DNA from 2 places in the Arthrobacter sp. V1I7 genome. Region 1 is predicted to be linked to the other one. Evidence: riboswitches for the same ligand, from Rfam matches in the RefSeq annotation. Region 1 holds a riboswitch; the other holds the start of a gene.

What was found. A riboswitch is a leader RNA that binds a small molecule or an ion and turns the genes downstream of it on or off. The one in region 1 is predicted to bind cyclic di-AMP.
Region 2: linked by a shared signal. The riboswitch ahead of QFZ69_RS17290 (M23 family metallopeptidase) and the one ahead of QFZ69_RS18070 (hypothetical protein) in region 1 are both predicted to bind cyclic di-AMP.

Annotation. Positions count from the first base shown of each region.
Region 1 covers NZ_JAUSYS010000001.1:3,939,177-3,944,688, reverse strand. Annotated here, with positions in the region: gene QFZ69_RS18085 (phosphatase PAP2 family protein) at 39-899, shown strand; gene upp (uracil phosphoribosyltransferase) at 912-1,547, shown strand; gene QFZ69_RS18075 (VOC family protein) at 1,645-2,022, shown strand; gene QFZ69_RS18070 (hypothetical protein) at 2,195-3,010, opposite strand; cyclic di-AMP (ydaO/yuaA leader) riboswitch at 3,011-3,167, opposite strand; gene QFZ69_RS18065 (HAMP domain-containing sensor histidine kinase) at 3,428-5,014, opposite strand; gene QFZ69_RS18060 (response regulator transcription factor) at 5,018-5,512, opposite strand, start outside.
Region 2 covers NZ_JAUSYS010000001.1:3,771,138-3,776,649, forward strand. Annotated here, with positions in the region: gene QFZ69_RS17275 (molybdenum cofactor guanylyltransferase) at 1-198, opposite strand, end outside; gene QFZ69_RS17280 (HNH endonuclease) at 273-773, opposite strand; gene QFZ69_RS17285 (NlpC/P60 family protein) at 1,006-1,755, opposite strand; cyclic di-AMP (ydaO/yuaA leader) riboswitch at 2,064-2,257, opposite strand; gene QFZ69_RS17290 (M23 family metallopeptidase) at 2,366-3,187, opposite strand; cyclic di-AMP (ydaO/yuaA leader) riboswitch at 3,192-3,410, opposite strand; gene QFZ69_RS17295 (metal-dependent transcriptional regulator) at 3,556-4,257, opposite strand; gene serC (phosphoserine transaminase) at 4,570-5,512, shown strand, end outside.

The DNA.
Region 1 (5,512 bases):
AAGCAAGCTGTGCAACACAAGAGAGTGGAGAGGCAGCCGTGAGCACCCGAACTGAGAGCTGGCTGACGCAGCGCTGGGGGAAATGGGTGGTGCCTTACGCCGCTCTTTGGATCACGATGCTCGTCGGCGGCGTCATCGTGGTGGTTCTGGCAGTGCTGAGCGCCGAGGTCTATGCCAACGTCGTGGACGATGCCGGTCTGGCCAATCTGGACAGGCCGACCCTGGCCTTCATGGAACAGCTGCGCAGCCCCGGGCTGGACTCCTTCGTCACAGGGTTCACCAACATCGGCGGCGGAACCGGCATGCCCATCCTGGCCAGCATCCTCACGGCCTGGCTGACCTGGGCCTCCCGGACCTGGCGGCCGCTGATCCTGATCGGAGGCGCTGCCGCTGTCTCCACCACGGCCACCACGCTGGGCAAGAAACTGATCGGCCGGAACCGCCCGGACCACGCCGACGCTGTGGCGCCCTACGAGAACTCGCCGTCGTTCCCCAGCGGCCACACCCTCAACACCACGGTGGTGATCGGGCTGGTGGTGTACCTCGCCTGCCTGCAGGTGAAACGTACGCTTGCCCACATCGGCATGATCGCCGCGGGTGTGATCTTCATCGGCGGGATGGGCATGAGCCGGGTCTACCTCGGCCATCACTGGATGACGGACGTCATCATCGGGTGGGCGTTGGGGCTGGCCTGGGTGGGGATCGTGATCCTGGCCCACAGGCTCTTCCACGCCCTGCGACACCGGGAACACGTGGGTCCGGCACCCACGTTTGATCACCCAGCCCACCTCAACGACGGCGAAACTGTGGCTAGCGGCGGCTCCGGCAGCAGCCGTCCCATCGAAACGGACGATCCCGATACGCCGGGACCCTCGGGCAGATCCCCGGCGGCCGGGTGATAGTTTTGACGGATGCGCACTCTCGTTGTCGACCACCCGCTGGTCGCCCATAAGCTCACCGTTCTGCGGGACAAGAACACCCCGTCCCCGGTCTTCCGGCAGCTCACGGAAGAGCTCGTCACGCTCCTGGCGTATGAGGCCACCCGTGAGGTGCGCACCCAGCCCGTGACCATCGAGACGCCGGTCAGCACCACCATCGGCACGGCCTTCACGAAGCCCACCCCGCTGGTGGTTCCCATCCTCCGCGCCGGACTCGGCATGCTCGAGGGCATGACCAAGCTGGTCCCCACCGCCGAGGTCGGTTTCCTGGGCATGGCCCGGGACGAGGAAACGCTGGACATCATCACCTACGCCGAGCGACTCCCCGAGGACCTCACGGACCGCCAGATCTTCGTCCTGGACCCGATGCTGGCCACCGGCGGAACCCTGCGCGAGGCCATCAAGTTCCTCTTCAAGCGCGGCGCCTCCGACGTCACCTGCATCTGCCTGCTCGCCGCCCCCGAAGGGCTGGCGAAGCTGGAGGAACAACTCGCGGACGCCAACGTGACGATTGTGCTCGCGTCGATCGATGAGAAGCTCAACGAGAAGTCGTACATCGTGCCCGGCCTGGGCGACGCCGGCGACCGCCTCTACGGCATCGCCGGCTGACTAGCCACACCAAGCCGTGCCGCGGGCCGGTGCTCTGCGCCGCCTGCGGGCCACCGGGGGTTCCGCACAGCACCGCCCCGGGACTAGCCTGACCCCCATGGACTGGAAACTTGAACTCGTGTTTGTCCCGGTGTCCGATGTGGACCGTGCCAAGGACTTCTATGTCAACAAGGTCGGCTTCAACGCCGACTACGACGAGCGGCCCGTGGAGGGCCTCCGCTTCGTCCAGCTGACCCCGCCGGGCTCCGGCTGCTCGATCGCCATCGGCGAGGGCCTCAACGACGCGCCGCCGGGCACCGCCCCCAGCCTGCAGCTCGTCGTCAGCGACATCCAGGCCGCGCACAAACAGCTCAAGGACAACGGCGTGGACGTCAGCGACGTCGATATCCAGGACTGGGGGCACTTCGTTTATTTCGCCGACCCCGACGGCAACAAATGGGCCGTGCAGTACCTCCCCAACCGGCCCGACGGCTAGACCTCCCCCGGCCCTAAGGGCGGCGGCCCTGACGAGGGCTGTAGCCGGGCCGTGCGGGTGCCGTGCACGTGGGACGGCGCCGGCCACGGACGCCCCAGTAGCAGGAACGCCCCGGATCGCGGGGATCCGGGGCGTTCTGATGCTGTTGTGCGGGCGGGCAGTGCCTTGCGGTTTAGTACCAGTTGTGCGCGTAGTGGAAGTTCAGGGCCCCGCACGGGGAGCCGTACCGCTGCTTGATGTAGTCGAGGCCCCAATTGATCTGGGTCCGATAATTTGTCCGGTAGTCCGCGCCGGCGCTCGCCATCTTCTCGGCGGGCAGGGACTGGACCACGCCATAGGCGCCGCTGCTGGGGTTCGTGGCGGTGGTCTTCCAGTCCGACTCCTTGGTCCAGAGTTTCGCCAGGCACGGCATCTGGTCGGCGGCCCACCCGTAGGAACCCAGCTGGGCTGCGGCATATGCCTGCGCCCCGGCGGGGTCGTCGACGGCAACGGGCTTTGCCGCTTCAGGGGCCGGGGCCGGTGCCGGCGCCGGCGCTGGTGCCGCGGCTGGTGCCGGCGCGGCGGCAGGAGCGGCTTCGGCGGCGGGGGCCGGCGCTACGGCTGGCTGTTCCGCCGTGGCGGGGGCTTCTACGCTGGCCGCAGCCGAAGGTGCCGGGAGAGCTGCCGCCGAAGGCGCCGGCGACGGTGCGTCGGCGCGGACCCGTTCGAAGTCGAGGGGCGTCAGCAGGTCGGCCGCGATGGCGGACGCGCCGGCATTGCCGGCGCTGGAATGGCTGGACTCGGCAGCCTGTCCGGCCGCGCCGACTCCGAGGAGGACCGCGCAGGCGGTGGCGACGACGGCGGCCCGACGCCCGGTGTAACCGACGCCTTTGGCAAACCGGGACCGGGCCGGGATGGGCTGGGCTGGATCGGCGCGATGGCGGGAATCGGCACGGCGGGGCGTGCCTGCATCGCCGTCACGGCGCGTTTGTAGCTTGAATTCAGTCATGATGCCTCTCAACGCCTACGGAGTTAGCTGTCGGGTGCGGATGAGAAATCCGGCCGCACGGATTCTCACGTGTCGGCTTAACCCCAAGGGTGCCTGGATGCAGGCTGCCCGGGAACTCTGGGTTCCCCGCCTCTGCCTGGTCCAGCGGTTTCCGGGAGGCGGCAGAGTTGGGCGTCATCCGGATATGCGGCTCCAGTTCCGGCCGCACTCTATCGACCGTACAGGAGTTTCATACGTACGTCACATTTGGATAACGGAACACACGGCGGCGGTGTGTCGCCTTGCGCTCCTCCGCTGCCGGGACTGCGCGCCGATTCGACGGTGCACTGCTGCCCATCCGAGGCACCGCAAGCCGGGCGGCACGAAACCGTGGAAACGGGCGCCTGCGGCGGGCTGCGGGGTGGCCGAGAGGGCACACTAGGACGGCCGGGGGCCTCCGCGGAGCCGTACGGCAAATTCGGTCCGGCCCGGTCGGGAGCTGACTTCGACGCTGCCTCCGTGGGCTTCAACGATCGACTGCACGATCGACAGGCCCAGCCCGCTGGTCCCCTCGGCCGTGGGCGCCGGGGCCATGGTCTGAGCTCCCGGTCCGCCCGCCGTCCCGGAGCCGACGGACCTGCCGGCACCGCCGGCTGTCGCCGTCGTAACCGCCGGGTTTTTCCGGGCGGCATCCGCGCGGGCGAAGCGTGAAAAGACCTGGCTTAAAAATTCGGCGGGGATCCCGTCGCCGTTGTCGGTCACCGTGACCACCGCGCTCCCGTCGGCTGCACGCATCACGCCCGTGACCACCGTCGTCCCGGGGGCGGTGTGCTTGCGGGCGTTGGACAGCAGGTTCGCCAGAACCTGGTGGAGCTGCGTGGAGTCGCCACGGACCACCACCGGTTCCTCCGGGAGTTCCAGCCGCCAGGCGTGGTCCGGCGCCATGACCTTTTCGTCGCTGACCGTTTCGATCGCCAGCTGGGTCAGGTCCACGTCGCTGAGCTTGAGCGGCTGCCCCTCATCCAGGCGGGCCAGCAGCAGCAGGTCCTCAACCAGTGCAGTCATCCGCTCGGACTGGCTTTGCACCCGGGCCAGGGACTTCGCACCGTCCGGGGTGAAGTGCTCGGTCATCCGCATCAGCTCGGTGTAGCCGCGGATGGCCGTCAGCGGGGTCCGCAGCTCGTGCGAGGCGTCGGCCACGAACTGGCGCACTTTCATTTCGCTGTGCTGCCGCGCCTCCAGTGCCTTGGAGACGTTGTCCAGCATCTGGTTCAGCGCGTGGCCCACGCTGCCTACTTCCGTGCCGGGATGGGCAGCCGACGCCGGAACCCGTACCGCCAATGCCACCTCACCGGCGTCGAGCGGGAGGCGGGAAACCTTCGTGGCCACCTCCGACAACTTTTCCAGCGGCTTCATGGTGCGGCGGATGAGTACGGTGCCGGCGAGGCCGATGAGAACGAGGCCGCCGGCGGATACCACCACCATGGTCCACACGAGCGAGGACAGGGTGTTCTGCTTTTCGGCCAGTGGCAGTCCGGTCACGATGACGTCACCTTGGGGGGATTGCACGGCCGAGAGCCGGTACGCACCGGAGGAGAGTGTCCGGTCGACAGGGACGCCGTCGGGAAGGAGCGCGAGGAGGACCTGTTCGTCGTCGGGCGAGAGGCTTTTCCGGGTGGCGTCCCCGGCGAGGAAGCCGGCACTGCTGACCGCGCTGCCGGCGATACGGGCCGTCAACGTACCGATCCCTTGGCCCCTGGCTTCCAAGGGATCCGGCCTGCCTCCGGGGTTGCCGGCCGGGGGGCGACCAGCGTCGTTGGAAATCCGTGAAACCTGTCCAAGGCGTACGTCCAACTGGCGGGTCAGGAACGAATCCATGGAGGCATAGCTGAACAGCCCGATGGCACCACAGATGGCCACCAGCAGCGCCATGGCGACCAGGACCAGCCGGGTGCGCAGATGCCAGGTGGCGGGGTCCCGCCAATTGCGCCCGGGAGTGCGGACCTTACCGGAGATGTCGGACACGGATCAGTCCGCCGGCTTCAGGACGTAGCCTGCGCCGCGCACGGTATGGATCATCGGCGGGTGGTTGACGTCGATTTTCTTGCGGAGATAGGAAATGTACAGCTCGACGATGTTGGCCTGGCCGCCGAAGTCGTAATCCCAGACCCGGTCCAGGATCTGCGCTTTGCTGATGACGCGTTTGGGGTTCTCCATGAGATAGCGCAGCAGTTCGAACTGCGTTGCCGTGAGGTGCAGTTCCTCGCCTGACCGGGTAACTTCCCGGGTGTCGACATTGAGCACGAGGTCACCGACCACGAGTTCCGCTGAGTCCATGGCCGCCACGCCGGATCGCTGCACCAGCCGGTGCAAGCGCAGCAGGACTTCCTCCATGCTGAAGGGTTTGGTGACATAGTCGTCACCGCCGGCTGCGAGGCCGATGATCCGGTCGTGGACGTCGTCTTTGGCGGTCAGGAACAGGGCTGGGATCTCCGGTGCGAAGGCTCGGATCCGGCCGAGCAG
Region 2 (5,512 bases), 170 kb from region 1:
CGGTTCTTCGCGGCATGTCAGCACGCCCGCCGGAAGCGGTCCGGGGTCCGGGCCGACGACGACGATCGTGCCCGCGCCGTGCGCGGCCTCCAGCGAGTGATCGAGGAGGGTCCGGCCGCCGGAGACCAGGCGGGACTTGGGCGAGCCGCCCAAACGTGAGGACCGCCCGCCGGCGAGGATGACAGCATCGAATTCCACCGGCCCAGCCTAGCGCGGCGTTGGCTCGATCCGGTCCTGGCCGTAGGGTCCCGCATCGGAAAATGGCGCTCGCGTCAGGCGGCGGATTCCGGGAGCAGGAACGGATCCCAGTCCGGCGCCGGCTTTTCGAGTTCCTTGATCTGCCAGACGGTGCCCTTGGGCGGTCCCGGGGCAAAGCCGAGCTTCCACCCCATCTCGGCGGGCGTATGGTCTCCCTTGGCGTTGTTGCACCGCAGGCAGGCGGCCACCAGGTTTTCCCACGAATCGGCGCCGCCCCTGGACTTGGGCTGGACATGGTCAATGGTGTGGGCGGCCTTACCGCAGTAGGCGCAGCGCTGCCCGTCCCGGCGAAGCACACCCCGCCGGCTGACCGCCGTGATGGTGTTGTACCGGGGCCGGATGTAACGGTGCAGCAGAATCACCGACGGCCGGCCCAGTATGTCTTGTGGCCCGACGACCGGGTCGTCGCCCTCGGCCACCACACTGGCCTTTCCGGTAAGCACAAGAACGAGCGCCCGGCGGAAGGTGACTACCGCGAGCGGTTCATATCCAGCATTCAGAACGAGAGTGCGCATCCGCATACCTCTTCACGGCCGCACCCGCCAGGGGCACGAGGGCCGGCTGCCCTCTGCATGGTCGGGCTATGGATCGACACCACAAGAGTAAACACCCAAGGGCCGGATCACCGAATTTTTATCCCCCGGCAGTGCGCGTGTCTGCCGGACGACCACGGCCGCAACCGCAAAGAGGACCCCCGCCACAAGGCGGAGGTCCTCTCAATGCTGGAGACCGGTGGTATCTCGGTGCTTAGCCGCCGACGCGGATGAAGACCGGGCCGGAACCCACGTTGGCGCTGTACAGCGCGGTTGTTCCGCCGTTCCAGCCGCCGTGGACGGCCATGCCGTTGCCCACGTACACAGCGATGTGGGGCATGCCGACGCCACCGTTCTTGTAGTACGCGAGGTCGCCCGGGCGAGCCTCAGCCGCGCCCACGGTGCGGCCAAGGGACAGGTAGCCGGCCGGCCAGCCGTGGAAGTTGACGCCCGCGGCAGCCAGGGCGTTCGAGGCCAGGCGCGTGCAGTCCTGCGACACGCCGATCTGGGCGTAGGCGGCGGCAGCGATCGCTGCGCCGCTGCCGCTGGCAACGGACAGTCCCTGCGTGGTGGCCGAGGCGCCGGAGGCAGCCTGGGTGCCGGCTGCAGAATTGGAATCCTGGACCTTGAGGACCGGCTTCGCAGCCTCGACGGCCGGAGCCGGCGAGGTGGAAACGGCCGGCTTCTCGTACGAGATGGCAATGGTTGATGCTGCCGAAATCGTTGCCGGAGTGGCGGACTGGATTTCGAGGGCGGAAGCCGAGGTGGATTCGCGCTGAACGTTGGTCTCGGCAGCGTTGGCTGCGATACCGCTGGTCAGGACGAGGCCGGAAGCGGCTGCTACGACTGCAGCCTGGCGGCCCATGGTGCCAGCGTTCTCGCCGACAGCCTTGGCAATGACAGCAAGCGAGCCGGTCTTGGTGACCTCGGCGCGGTGCCGTGCAGAGTTCGCACGAGTAGTCATTAAGTTCTCTCTTTCGTGATCCTTGGACCGCGCTTTCAGGCGCGGAGTAAGGACGCTCCGGCATCTTGGGGGTACGCCGGATCGCCCCGAAATGGGTTACTTAGCGAAGGGTGTACTGCGAAGACGCGCCAAAAGCGGGAACTGCGTGCAGGTGCGTGGCCTGCGGGCCGGACTCAGTAGAGATCGAGTCGGCGGAGTGAGATCCGTTCCGGGCGCCGGCAAGGGCAGCACGGGACTTGGATTTCAGCGGGCTCAACAGAGCCGCGCCAGCGCGCAGGCGCGCAGCATTGTGGCGTGAAGACACGAAAGTAGCCTCTCCCAATGCCTACGAGGTGAGCTGTCGGATTCGGATGGGAGTCACCCGGCCGCGCTGCTTCCTGGGAAGCTTTGCGACTTAACCCCAAGGTCTTCTTGCGAAGACCAAAATTGGTTCCCCCGCCCCTGCCAGACGATGTCATGCGAAAGGACCTTGAGCGGTGGCAGAGTTAGGCAATCCACTCAAGAGCGCCAACTTCGGAGAAGTTGGCGTGGTTCAAACGTTACCGCAATAGGGATGCAATGTCACATTCAGATCACGGCGTGTCGCAATAATGTGAGAGTCATCACTCGGCTAGAGCCAGCCGGTGGGGTCGACGACGTCGCCGTTGACCATCACTTCAAAGTGCAGGTGGCAGCCCGTGGACGCGCCGGTAGTGCCACTCATCGCCACAACGTCACCGCGGGAGACCTGCTGGCCAACGCGCACGCTGGATGAGGACAAGTGGTTGTACGTGGTCTCCAGGCCGTTGCCGTGGTCGATCACCACGCGGTTGCCGCCGCCGAAGGGGTGCCAGCCGGTGAACGTGACGCTGCCGCTGGCAGCGGCCAGGACTGCCGTTCCGCATTGCGCGGCGTAGTCCTGGCCCCGGTGGAACTCGCCGGAGCCGCCGGTGATGGGACTGACCCGGTAACCGAAAGGCGATGCTGTCACCATCTTGTCCATGGGCGCGCCGAGGCTCCCGGAGGAGGCGGCGCGGGTGATGCTTCCCGCTGACTGGGCGCTCAGCAGCTGCTTGAGTTTTCCGTCGGGGTCGCCCTTGGTGGTCACGGCGGTGCGGCTGAAGTCGATCTTTGCGGCGGAAGCGGCGGTCACGTCAGGCTGCGAGGCGGCGGCGATCGCACTCGAGGCGCCTCCGTCGGTGGCCATGACCGGGCCGGTGGCGGGAACTGTAACCGTCAAGACCAGACCGGTAGCGGCCAGGGCGATGCCGGCCCGCTGCCCCACGCCACTGGCGGCGGCAAAGTCCGTTACCTGCCGGAACGGGCTCCGGCGGCCGCGGCGTTCATCGCGGTGCGCATCACGCGGGCGGTCCGTCAAAACGACGACGGCCGGGCGCGGCTCCGGAGCGGGGCCGGTCGCACGACGACGGCCCCGGGTGGTCTGGGTGGTCAAGAACGGTTCCTCTCTGGATAGCCTGCGGAGTTAGCTGTCGGATTCGGGTCAGAGAGATCAAAGACCCGGTCCGCCGTGAACAAGCATCCAGACACAGGGGAATTCAGAAGAGTCCCTCGGTGGAGTGTGCTTGCCGCTGACGGACTTCACCCCAAGGCTGTTCGGAAACAGCCGGAAGTGGTTCCCCCGCCTCTGCCAGAAGGTGATTCGGCGACTGATCCGCTGGCAGAGCTCGGCTTCGGATCAGATAACGCTTTGGTATCGGTACTGGTCATTAACTATAGGCGATTAAGGCACCTAGTAATAATCCCGTTATCTTCCATGTGCACAACTCATGGGTGGTCCCACGAGCAACGAGTCACGGCTGGTTAACCGACGGTAACAAAGACGTGGGCGGCGACCTCTGGGGGCAGTTCGAGGGCGCCCTCGATATCCGGCACCCGGACCGAAATGTACTCCCCGACGCGCTCCAGGGACACGAGTGCACCGGGACGAATGCCGCCTTCGTCCAGCTGGACGAGCAGTTCGGGTTCCACCTGGATGGGCTCGGCGAGCCGGTTCACCGTAATCCGGGAACCGGCGCCGTAGCCGGTCATCGCCTCGAGCAGGTTCACGACGCCGACGCCGACTGCGTACGGCTGGGACGGCAGGCCGCCGAGCTCCGCGAGCCCGGGGATCGGGTTTCCGTAGGGAGAAACGGTCGGGTGGTTGAGCATCTCGAAGATCCGCCGCTCCACCCGCTCACTCATCACGTGCTCCCAGCGGCAGGCTTCCTCGTGGACGTAGGCCCAGTCGAGGCCGATGACGTCGGCCAGAAGCCGCTCGGCCAGGCGGTGCTTGCGCATGACCCCGATGGCCCGTTTCCGGCCCGTTTCGGTCAGTTCAAGGTGCCGGTCCCCGGAAACAACCACCAGGCCGTCCCGTTCCATCCGGCCGACGGTCTGCGAGACCGTGGGTCCGGAGTGGCGCAGCCGTTCGGCGATGCGGGCGCGGAGGGCGACAATGTTCTCTTCTTCAAGTTCCAGAATGGTCCGCAGATACATCTCGGTTGTATCGATCAGATCCGTCATTGAGTTCAGCTCCTCGAGCGCCGTCCTTGCGTCATTTCCACCGTACCGCGTGCCGATGCGCGCGGCGTGCCTTGGCGGGGTCCGCCGTACGTTCGCAGCACAGCCTAGCCTATTTTGAATTACTCCGGATAATCACCGGCTCTCCCCGACGGCCTCCGGCTGCGTGCACACGTCTCAATGACCGGACTATGACGGCCCCATTTCCCGCCCGCGCGCGGCAGTCAGGCAGAATGAAAAGGAGGCTTCGTTGCAGCCACCCCTGCCGGGCCGCCCCCAAGCCACGCTTTGTACCAGCCGAAAATTGGAGCCCCTGTGAGCGACACCAGCATCACGATTCCCGCAAATCTCCTCCCCAAGGACGGCCGGTTCGGCGCCGGACCGTCCAAGGTCCGTCCGGAACAGATGGATGCCCTCTCGGCTGCCTCGGCGACGCTGCTGGGAACTTCGCACCGCCAGGCTCCGGTCAAGAACCTCGTGGGCTCGGTCCGGAACGGCCTCAGCGAGTTCTTCCGCGCCCCCGAGGGCTATGAGGTCGTCCTTGGCGTCGGCGGTTCCACCGCGTTCTGGGACATCGCCAGCTTCGGACTGGTGGAGAGCAAGGCCCAGCACCTTTCGTTCGGCGAGTTCGGCTCGAAGTTTGCCGCGGCCACCAACAAGGCGCCGTTCCTGGCGGACTCCTCCATCATCAAGTCCGAGCCCGGCACCCGTCCGGCGGCGCGGGCGGAGGCCGGCGTCGACGTGTATGCGTGGCCCCAGAACGAGACCTCAACCGGCGTGGCCGCCCCGGTCCGGCGCGTGGCCGGCGCCGATGAGGGTGCCCTCGTGCTGGTCGACGCCACCTCCGCGGCCGGCGGACTCGACGTCGACGTGGCCGAAGCGGATGTGTACTACTTCGCCCCGCAGAAGAATTTCGCGTCCGACGGCGGCCTGTGGCTTGGCCTCTTCTCCCCCGCCGCCCTGGAGCGTGCGGCACGGATCAAGGCCAGCGGCCGCTGGATCCCGGACTTCCTGGACCTGCAGACGGCGATTGACAACTCCCGCCTGAACCAGACCTACAACACCCCGGCACTGGCAACCCTGATCACCCTGGACGCCCAGACGCAGTGGCTCAACTCCAACGGCGGCCTGGACTTTGCCACCGGCCGGACCACGGACTCGGCCGGGCGGATCTACCGCTGGGCCGAAGCCTCCGACTACGCCACCCCGTTCGTGGCCAAGGCCGAGGACCGTTCCAATGTGATCGCCACGATCGACT